DNA from 2 places in the Streptomyces sp. NPDC047043 genome. Region 1 is predicted to be linked to the other one. Evidence: riboswitches for the same ligand, from Rfam matches in the RefSeq annotation. Region 1 holds a riboswitch; the other holds the start of a gene.
The links. Region 1 has a riboswitch for guanidine ahead of ABZ880_RS29760 (MBL fold metallo-hydrolase). Riboswitches for the same ligand answer to the same signal wherever they lie in the genome.

Region 2: another riboswitch for guanidine. It lies ahead of ABZ880_RS34790 (SMR family transporter); the one in region 1 lies ahead of ABZ880_RS29760 (MBL fold metallo-hydrolase).

What each region holds. Positions count from the first base shown of each region.
Region 1 is NZ_JBEYVO010000020.1:116,184-120,512, reverse strand. It holds gene ABZ880_RS29770 (acyl-CoA desaturase) at 1-1,022, shown strand, start outside; gene ABZ880_RS29765 (maleylpyruvate isomerase family mycothiol-dependent enzyme) at 1,513-2,349, shown strand; guanidine-III (ykkC-III) riboswitch at 2,404-2,472, shown strand; gene ABZ880_RS29760 (MBL fold metallo-hydrolase) at 2,485-3,363, shown strand; gene ABZ880_RS29755 (SRPBCC family protein) at 3,469-3,915, shown strand; gene ABZ880_RS29750 (DUF5302 domain-containing protein) at 4,052-4,285, opposite strand.
Region 2 is NZ_JBEYVO010000025.1:158,616-162,944, forward strand. It holds gene rdgB (RdgB/HAM1 family non-canonical purine NTP pyrophosphatase) at 1-76, shown strand, start outside; tRNA gene ABZ880_RS34770 (tRNA-Leu) at 81-167, opposite strand; gene bcp (thioredoxin-dependent thiol peroxidase) at 215-682, opposite strand; gene ABZ880_RS34780 (DUF3618 domain-containing protein) at 807-1,136, shown strand; gene ABZ880_RS34785 (co-chaperone GroES) at 1,159-1,509, shown strand; guanidine-III (ykkC-III) riboswitch at 1,566-1,643, shown strand; gene ABZ880_RS34790 (SMR family transporter) at 1,674-1,994, shown strand; gene ABZ880_RS34795 (transglycosylase domain-containing protein) at 1,991-4,329, opposite strand, start outside.

The sequences.
Region 1 (4,329 bases):
GCGAGAAGGACGCCGCCTACATCCGTAAGGTCATCTCGGCGCAGCGCACGCTCGAGCTGGTCAGCAGGGGCGTGCTGCTGTTCTCGATCTTCCCGCCCGCGTGGCTGCTCGGCACCGCCGGTCTGTCCGTGGCGAAGATCATGGACAACATGGAGATCGGCCACAACGTCCTGCACGGCCAGTGGGACTGGATGCGAGACCCGAAGATCCACTCGACCACCTGGGAGTGGGACCACGTCTCGCCGTCCGACCAGTGGAAGCACTCGCACAACGAGCTCCACCACACGTACACCAACGTGATCGGCAAGGACAACGACCTCGGCTACGGCATCATGCGCGTCGACGAGGACCAGAAGTGGCACCCGTTCCACCTCGGCCAGCCGCTGTGGAACTTCATCAACGCCTGCTTCTTCGAGTACGGCATCGCCGCGTACGACCTGGAGCTGGGCAAGAACCTGAACAAGCGCCGCCGCAAGAACCCGGAGTTCCGCGCGCGGGCCAGGGCCGTGGGCCGCAAGATCCGCAAGCAGGTGCTCAAGGACTACGTGATCCACCCGCTGCTGTCGGGCCCGTCGTTCCTCACCACGCTCGGCGCCACGTTCACCGCGAACCTGGTCCGCAACATCTGGTCCCACTCGGTGATCATGTGCGGGCACTTCCCCGAGGGCGTGCAGGTCTTCGAGCGCCGGTCGATCAAGGGCGAGACGCGCGGCCAGTGGTACCTGCGCCAGATGATGGGCTCGGCGAACATCAGCGGCAGCAGGGCCATGCACTTCATGACCGGCAACCTGTCGCACCAGATCGAGCACCACCTGTTCCCGGACCTGCCGAGCAACCGGTACGCCGAGGTCGCGGTGAAGGTGCGCGCGCTGTTCGAGAAGTACGAGCTGGAGTACGTCACCGGGCCGCTGCCCAAGCAGGTGTTCTCCGCGTGGCGCAAGGTCTTCCGGCTCTCGCTGCCGAACAAGAAGAAGCCCGAGGTCACGACGCCGGAGCGCGAGCAGGAGCTCGTCGCGGCCTGATTCCCGGTATTGGTTCAGATCTTTCGGCGGTACCGGCGGCACCGCCGGGTTCGGTGAGATCCGTTGCGGACAGTGGGCGGCCGCGACATCAGACCGTACGACACGGGATCCGGCAGCCCCGTGTCCGGCTGCGCCGTCATTTCGGTCGGCGTTCGCGGGCATCCGCGCTCCCGACCGGAGTGTCGTCGTCCGCGGCAGCGAGGTGGGCAAGCGTTCGGCCACCTTCACCCGGCGGGAGGGCGGCGAAGCCGTCGAGCAGCTCTGGTTCCTCGCGACCTGAACGGCACGTGCCCGGAGTGGTTGACCCGTGGCCGCGCGGACCGATGACAGCCACGAAGGCCGGGGAAGAAAGCAGGGAACTGACGAAGCGTCAGACAAGGGCCCTCCGCAGCGCCGTGGAGCGCGAGGGCTTGTCGCACGTCCTCGCGTCTGATTGGGTACGGCGCGCCGGATACGCGAGGGGCGCGTCAGGCGGGAGGGACCAGAAGGCGTGCAGCCTACGGCGCAGCAGGACATCCGCGGGCCGCTTCCGGAACGGCTCGCACGGGCGATACGCGAGACGGCGGGTGACATCGCCACGCTGTTGAAGAGCGCGTCCGACACGACGCTTCCCGTACCGGATTCGCAGTGGACGCTCGGTGAGGCGGCCGCCCATCTGGCCCTGGCCAACGAGCTGATGGCCGACCTCGCAGCCGGGCGCGAACGCCCCTACGGAGACGGCACGCCGCAGAGTCTGGCCGCGGCCAACGCCCAGTCCCTCGACGCCTTCGGGGAGCGCGGGGCGCAGCCCCTGGCGTCGATGATCACGGAGCAGGCCGATGTGTTCCTCGACGCCGTCGGCCGGGCCGCGAGCGACGAGAGCACCGCCGGCTCGGCCCTGGTCACGCCTCTGGGCCCCATGGACCGGCACGTGCTGGCGTCCTACCTGCTGACGCACATGCTGGGCCACGGCTACGACCTCGCTCGCGCGCTGCACCGCCCGCACATGATCGACCGCGAGCGGGTCGGGCTGTGCATGCCGTTCATGCTCGCCGTGATGCCGCGCGTCGTCGACGCGGCCGCCACCGCCGGTCTGGCCGCCCGCTATGCAATCCGTCTGCGGGGCGGTGCGGCATTCGGCGTCGGCCTGGGCGACGGCGCCGTGCACGTGAGCCCGACGCCGCTGGAACGTCCGGACTGCACCATCCTGATCGAGCCCGTGACCTTCCTGCTCATCGCGCTGGGCCGTCGCAACCCGTGGGGGGCCATCGGGCGGGGACAAGTGGTCGCCTGGGGACGCAAACCCTGGCTCGCGCCCCGCTTCCCGACGCTGTTCACGGCGCCCTGATCCCCTACCGGGCAACTGCTCGCCCGTACTCGAGGTGCGCTGATAGCGTCCCGGATGGAGACGCGAGCGCGTGTCTTCCCGGACGAGATGTGCGCCGTACCCGGCCCGCCAAGACGACGCACTGCGGGAGGCATCGTGTCCGGTGCGGGCGAGCTCGGGGTCCGGAAGTTCAGCGCGGAGCCACTGGGCGTCGACTGGATTCACGGGTCGCCGTCGGCCAAGCACAACACCGACCCCGATCTTCAGGTGCACTGGTACGACGGGCACACGGTGGTGCTGAGGCAGAACAAGGCCATCAACTACGAGGCTCCGTTCCTGTACCTGTTGTTCGGGGAGCGCCAGGCGGTCCTGATCGACACGGGTGCCACGGCGTCACCGGAGTTCTTTCCGGTCCGCCGGACCGTCGACGACCTTGTCGAGACATGGCTGGCCCGTAACCCCCGTGACTCCTATGGCCTCGTCGTACTCCACACGCACTCGCACGGCGATCACGTCGCGGGCGACGGCCAGTTCCTGGGCCGGCCGGACACGGTCGTGGTGGGTGGCGACCGGGATGCGGCCTGGGCCTGCTTCGGGTTCGCCGACGACCCGGAGGCGGTGCGGCCTCTCGACCTCGGGGGCCGGGTGCTGGAAGCGCTCGCGACTCCGGGCCATGACGCTGCGGCGATCACCTTCTACGACCCGTGGACCGGGTTCCTGCTGACGGGGGACACCGTCTACCGCGGACGGCTGTACATCGAGGACTGGCCGGCCTTCTCACGGACCATCGACCGGCTGATCGCATTCGCCGACCGCCGTCCGGTCACCCACGTCCTGGGCTGCCACATCGAGATGACCCGCGAGCCCGGCGTCGACTACCCGGTCCGCACCACGTACCAGCCGGACGAACCCCCGCTCGAAATGACCCCGGCCCACCTGCACGCCGTGCGCGCGGCCCTGGACGAGATCGGGCCCCGCCCCGCTCGCCGGGCGTTCGCCGACTTCGTCCTCTGGCCCGAAGGGACCAGCGGCTGAAGGCCGACGAGGAGCACGGGTGGCATCGCGCCGATAGGCTGAAAACGCTCGGCAAGGCAGCGTGCACTCAGCCGGAACACCAGCGACCTGAGCACAGGAGGAACCGTGGCCGGTCAGTTTGAGGCGACAGCCGAGATCAACCGCCCCATCGAGGAAGTCTTCGCCTTCCTCTCCGACGGCACCAACGACCCCAAGTTCAGCCCGCGGGTCCAGGCGATCACGAAGGATCCGGAGGGGCCGACGGCCGTGGGCACGGTCTTCACGAGCACGGTCAAGGACGCCGGCATGAAGACGGGCCGGAAGTTCCGGATCACCGAATTCGAGGCTCCCCACCGAATCCGCTGGGCGGAGATCTCGAAGAACATCGTCACGGCGGACGAGGGCGGCTACGACCTGGAGTCCACCGGTCCGGGCACGACCAGGGTGAGGATCTTCAACGTCCTCGAAGGCCACGGCATCGGAAAGCTGCTGGTGGGCTTCGCACTGAGTGCGGCACGCAAGGACGCGCCCGCGTTCGGCCAACGCATCAAGGCGGCGGTGGAGGCGTCCTGAGAGGGGCAGGGGCGGCACTGGCACGAGTGCGGCGGCGCACCACGGCGATCGGCGTGTCGGCGTGGAGCGGGGCCGGTGCGGGCCGTCGGCGCCACCCTGGCGCCCACGCCCCGCACGCGGCATCACGAGCTGTTGATCAGCCCCCGCTCTTACGCCGAAACGTCCGCTGGTTCGCGGCCGGGCCGTGCGTGCCACGGATCTTCGACCCGTCCGTGTGCGCGGCACCCTCCGTCTGCCCGCCGCGCTTGCGCGCGAGGGCCTCACGGAACTTGCGCTTGAGGTCGTACTGGCCCTCCTCGTCGGGCGCCAGAGGAGGGCGCTCGGCGTCAGCCGGCTCCGGACCGTCCTGCGGTGAAGAATCGGCAGTCATGGTGACCTCCTGCGTTCGCACGGTTGAGGACACAGCGTGTCATG
Region 2 (4,329 bases), on a different contig from region 1:
GGAGAAGAACGCGATCAGCCACCGGGGGAAGGCGTTCCGGGCGTTGGTGCCGGTGGTGCGGGAGCTGTTGGGCTGAGCGCTGGTGCGGCCGGAGGGACTCGAACCCTCACGGGAGTTACCCCACTGGGACCTAAACCCAGCGTGACTGCCAATTCCACCACGGCCGCCTGACACTGCCAGGCCATGCTACTGGCCGGGCAGCCTCCGGTGATCCTCAGATGCCCAGGTCCTTGATGATCTTGGCCACGTGCCCCGTCGCGCGGACGTTGTACAGGGCCCGTTCGACCTTGCCCTGCTCGTCCACGATCACCGTGGAGCGGATGACGCCCATGTACGTCTTGCCGTAGTTCTTCTTCTCGCCGTAGGCGCCGTACGCCTCGATGACCGACTTCTCGGGGTCGCCGGCGAGGGTGATCTTCAGGGATTCCTTGTCGCGGAACTTCGCCAGCTTCTCGGGGGCGTCCGGGGAGATGCCGATGACGTCGTAGCCGGCGCCGGTCAGCAGCTCCAGGTTGTCCGTGAAGTCGCAGGCCTGCTTGGTGCAGCCGGGCGTCAGGGCCGCGGGGTAGAAGTAGACGATGACCTTGCGGCCCTTGTGGGCGGACAGGGACACGTCGTTGCCGTCGGCGTCGGGGAGGGTGAAGTCGGGGGCCACGTCCCCGGGCTGGAGTCGCTCGCTCATTGGGCCAGCGTAACCGGGGGTCCTGACGGTGCAGGGACGGGCGGAGCTGACAGACTGTCCGGAACAAGCAGCAGCAAGCAGCAACCAGCAGTGACAGGCATCGGCTGACTTCGGAGGCCCTACCGTGGCGGACACGTCGGACACCAGAACCCCGGCGCAGATCGAGGCGGACATCAGGCGCCGCCGTGAAATGCTGGCCGAGACGCTCGACGAGATCGGGGTGCGGGTGCACCCGAAGACGATCGTCGGGGACGCCAAGGCCAGGGTTGTGTCCAATATCGATCACACGTTGGGGCGGGCCTACGTCGGTGTCAACAAGGTCGTGACCGATGTGAAGGCCCAGTTCGTCGACGAGGAGGGCGCGCCCCGGCTGGAGCGGGTCGTGCCCGTCGCCCTAGTGTTCGTCGGGGTCGTGGGGCTGCTCGCCCTCGGCACCCGGCGGCGCAAAGGCTGAGCGAGAGCTGTAGGTTCAGGTCGTGAGCGCCAACAGAAACAGCACCCAGCACGACAAGCTGCCCATCCGGATGCTGCACGACCGAGTCCTCGTGCGGCAGGAGACCGGTGAGGGTGAGCGTCGGTCGGGCGGGGGGATCCTGATTCCCGCCACCGCGGCGGTCGGGCGACGGCTGGCCTGGGCCGAGGTCGTCGCCGTCGGGCAGAACGTGCGGACGGTGGAGCCCGGCGACCGCGTCCTGTTCGACCCGGAGGACCGTGCCGAGGTCGAGGTGCGGGGCGTGGCGTACGTGCTCATGCGTGAGCGCGATCTGCACGCCGTGGCCGCCGACCGTTTCGAGGGGTCCGAGGACACGACGGGCCTCTACCTGTAATTCGACGGTTCGAGCAGCTCCATGGGGCTGGTGACCCTTGTCACCAGCCCCTTTTGCCGTGCCTTTGCTAGCTTTGAAGGGGCCCGACGAGACGCGCCGTACCGGGAGAGCAGGACCAGAAAAGACGACGCACCCCTGTAACGCCTGTTTCCGGAGGTGCCGTCATGGCCTGGGTTCTGCTGCTCGTCGCCGGTCTGCTCGAGGTCGGCTGGTCGATCGGCATGAAGTACACGGAGGGGTTCACCCGCCTCGTCCCGAGTGTGCTCACCGGTGCGGGCATCGTCGCCAGCATGCTGCTGCTGTCGTATGCCGCCAAGTCCCTTCCCATCGGTACGGCCTACGGCGTGTGGGTCGGGATCGGGGCCGCCGGTGCGGCGGTGCTCGGCATGGTGGTGCTGGGGGAGCCGGTCACCGCCGCGCGGATCTTCTTCGTGTGTCTGCTGCTGGTCGCCGTGGTGGGGCTGAAGGCGACCTCCGGTCACTAGGTTTGCGGGCCTCCTGTGCCCGCGGACACTCCTCCGGTGTCGGTGCCTGTCGTGCCGCCGGTCGTGCCCCCGGTGTCCGTACCGCCTGTGGTGCCGCCGGATGTCGTGTCGCCGGTCGTGCCGCCTGTGGAGGTCGTCCCGCCGTTGCTGGTCGTGCCGCCCGTCGTCGTGTCGCCCGTGGTGCCGCCGGTCGTGGTCGTGCCGCCGTTCGTGGTGGTTCCACCGTCGGTCGCGCCGCCGTTGTCCTGGCCCTGGGTCTGGCCCTGGTCCTCCTGGCCGCCCGTGGTCGTGGCGCCGCCGTTGTCCTGGCCGCCGGTGCCCGGCTGCTCGGTGGTGGGCGGGACGGGGGGCTGCTGGGTCTGCTCGGCGCCCGGCTGGAGTTCGAGGTCGAAGTCCGTGGCCGGCTTCCCCTTCAGGGCGGCCTTGGTGTACTGCGCCCAGATCTCGGCGGGCGGGCCGCCGCCGTTGACGCGCTGCAGGCCCATCGCGCCGTACAGCGACTTGTGCGCGGCGGTCACCGGGTCCTGGCCCATCACGGAGACGACGGTGGCGAGGTCGGGGGTGTAGCCCGCGAACCAGGCGGCGGTGTCCTCCTCGGCCGTACCGGTCTTGCCGGCGGCGGGGCGGTCGGCTGCCTGGGCGGCGGTCGCCGTGCCGTTCTCGACGACGCTCTGCAGGATCGAGGTCGTGGTGTCGGCGGCCTCGCGGCTGACGGCCTGTGTGCCGGTGTCCTTGGGCAGCTCGACGACGTCCTTGCCGTCCTTGGTGATCGAATCGATCATCGAGTATGCGCCGTGCTTGCCGTGGTTGGCGAGCGTCGCGTAGGCCTCCGCCATGTCGAGGACGCTGGCGGTGTTCACGCCGAGCGCGATGGAGGGGGTGCCGGTCAGGTCGGGGGTGTCGGACGGGACGCCGAGGGAGATCGCCGTCTGCTTCACCTTCTCCGGGCCGACGTCCACGGCCATCTGCGCGTACACCGAGTTGACGGACTTGTCGGTGGCGGTGCGCACGGTGATGTTGCCGTACGACGCCTCGTCCTCGTTCTCCGGTGCGTAGCTGCCGCCGCTCCAGCCCTGTACGGGGCGCTTGTTGGTGCCGTCGTAGTAGGTGTTGGGCGTGATGGTCTGGCCGTCCTGCGTCTCGGAGTGGTTCTGGACGGCCGAGGCGAACACGATGGGCTTGAAGATGGAGCCGACCTGGAAGTCGCCGCGGGTCGCGCCGTTCGTGTACTGCTTGACGTAGTCGATGCCGCCGTACATGGCGACGACCTTGCCGGTCTTGGGGTCGACGGAGGCGCCCCCCGCGCGGACGTAGTTGTCGACCTTGTTGTTCTTCTTGTCGAGCTTGGCCATCACCTGGTCGTTGACCGCCTTCACGAAGGCGTCCTGCTTGCTCTTCTGCAGGGTGGTGGTGATGCGGTAGCCGCCGGCCTCCAGCTCGTCGGAAGTGACGATCTTGTTCTTGGTGAGGTAGTCCTTGATGGCCTGGACGATGTAGCCGCGCTGTCCGGACATGCCGGTGGAGACGGTCTGTTCCTTCGGCATCGGGAACTTCAGGCCGGCCCGCTTGGACTCGGTCAGCCAGCCCTTCTTGACCATGCCGTCCAGGACGTAGTTCCAACGCGCCACGGCCGCCGCCTTGTTCTCGGGGTGCGCGATGACGTCGTACTCGCTGGGGGCGTTGACCAGTGCGGCCAGGTAGGCGGCGTGGGCCGGGTCGAGGTCGGTGGCGTCCTGGCCGTAGTAGGCCTGGGCGGCGGCCTGGATGCCGTAGGCGTTGCGGCCGAAGTAGCTGGTGTTGAGGTAGCCCTCGAGGATCTGGTCCTTGGACTCCGTGCGGTCCAGCTTGATCGAGATGAAGAACTCCTTCACCTTGCGGGTGACGGTCTGCTCCTGGGCCAGGTAGTAGTTCTTCACGTACTGCTGGGTGATCGTCGAGCCGGACTGGGTGCCCTTGCCGGTCGCGGTGTTCCAGGCGGCGCGGACCATCGCCTTGGGGTCGATCGCGGACTCGGTGTAGAAGTCGCGGTCCTCGGCGGCCAGTACGGCGTGCTGGGCGTCCTTGGAGACCTGGGCTAGCGAGACGTTCTCCCGGTTGACCTCGCCGTCGCGGGCGAGTTGGGAGCCGTCGGCGTACAGGTAGACGTTCGACTGCTTGGTGGCGAGGGCGTTGGCCGGCGGGATCTTGACCATGGAGTAGCCGAGGAAGAACAGGCCGATCAGCAGGAGTATGCCGATCACGAAGGTGCCGAGCACCATGCGCCAGGTCGGGATCAGCCGACGCCAGCCCGTGCGCCTGGGCCGCCCCGGCTTCTTGCCCCCGGAAGCCGTCGGGC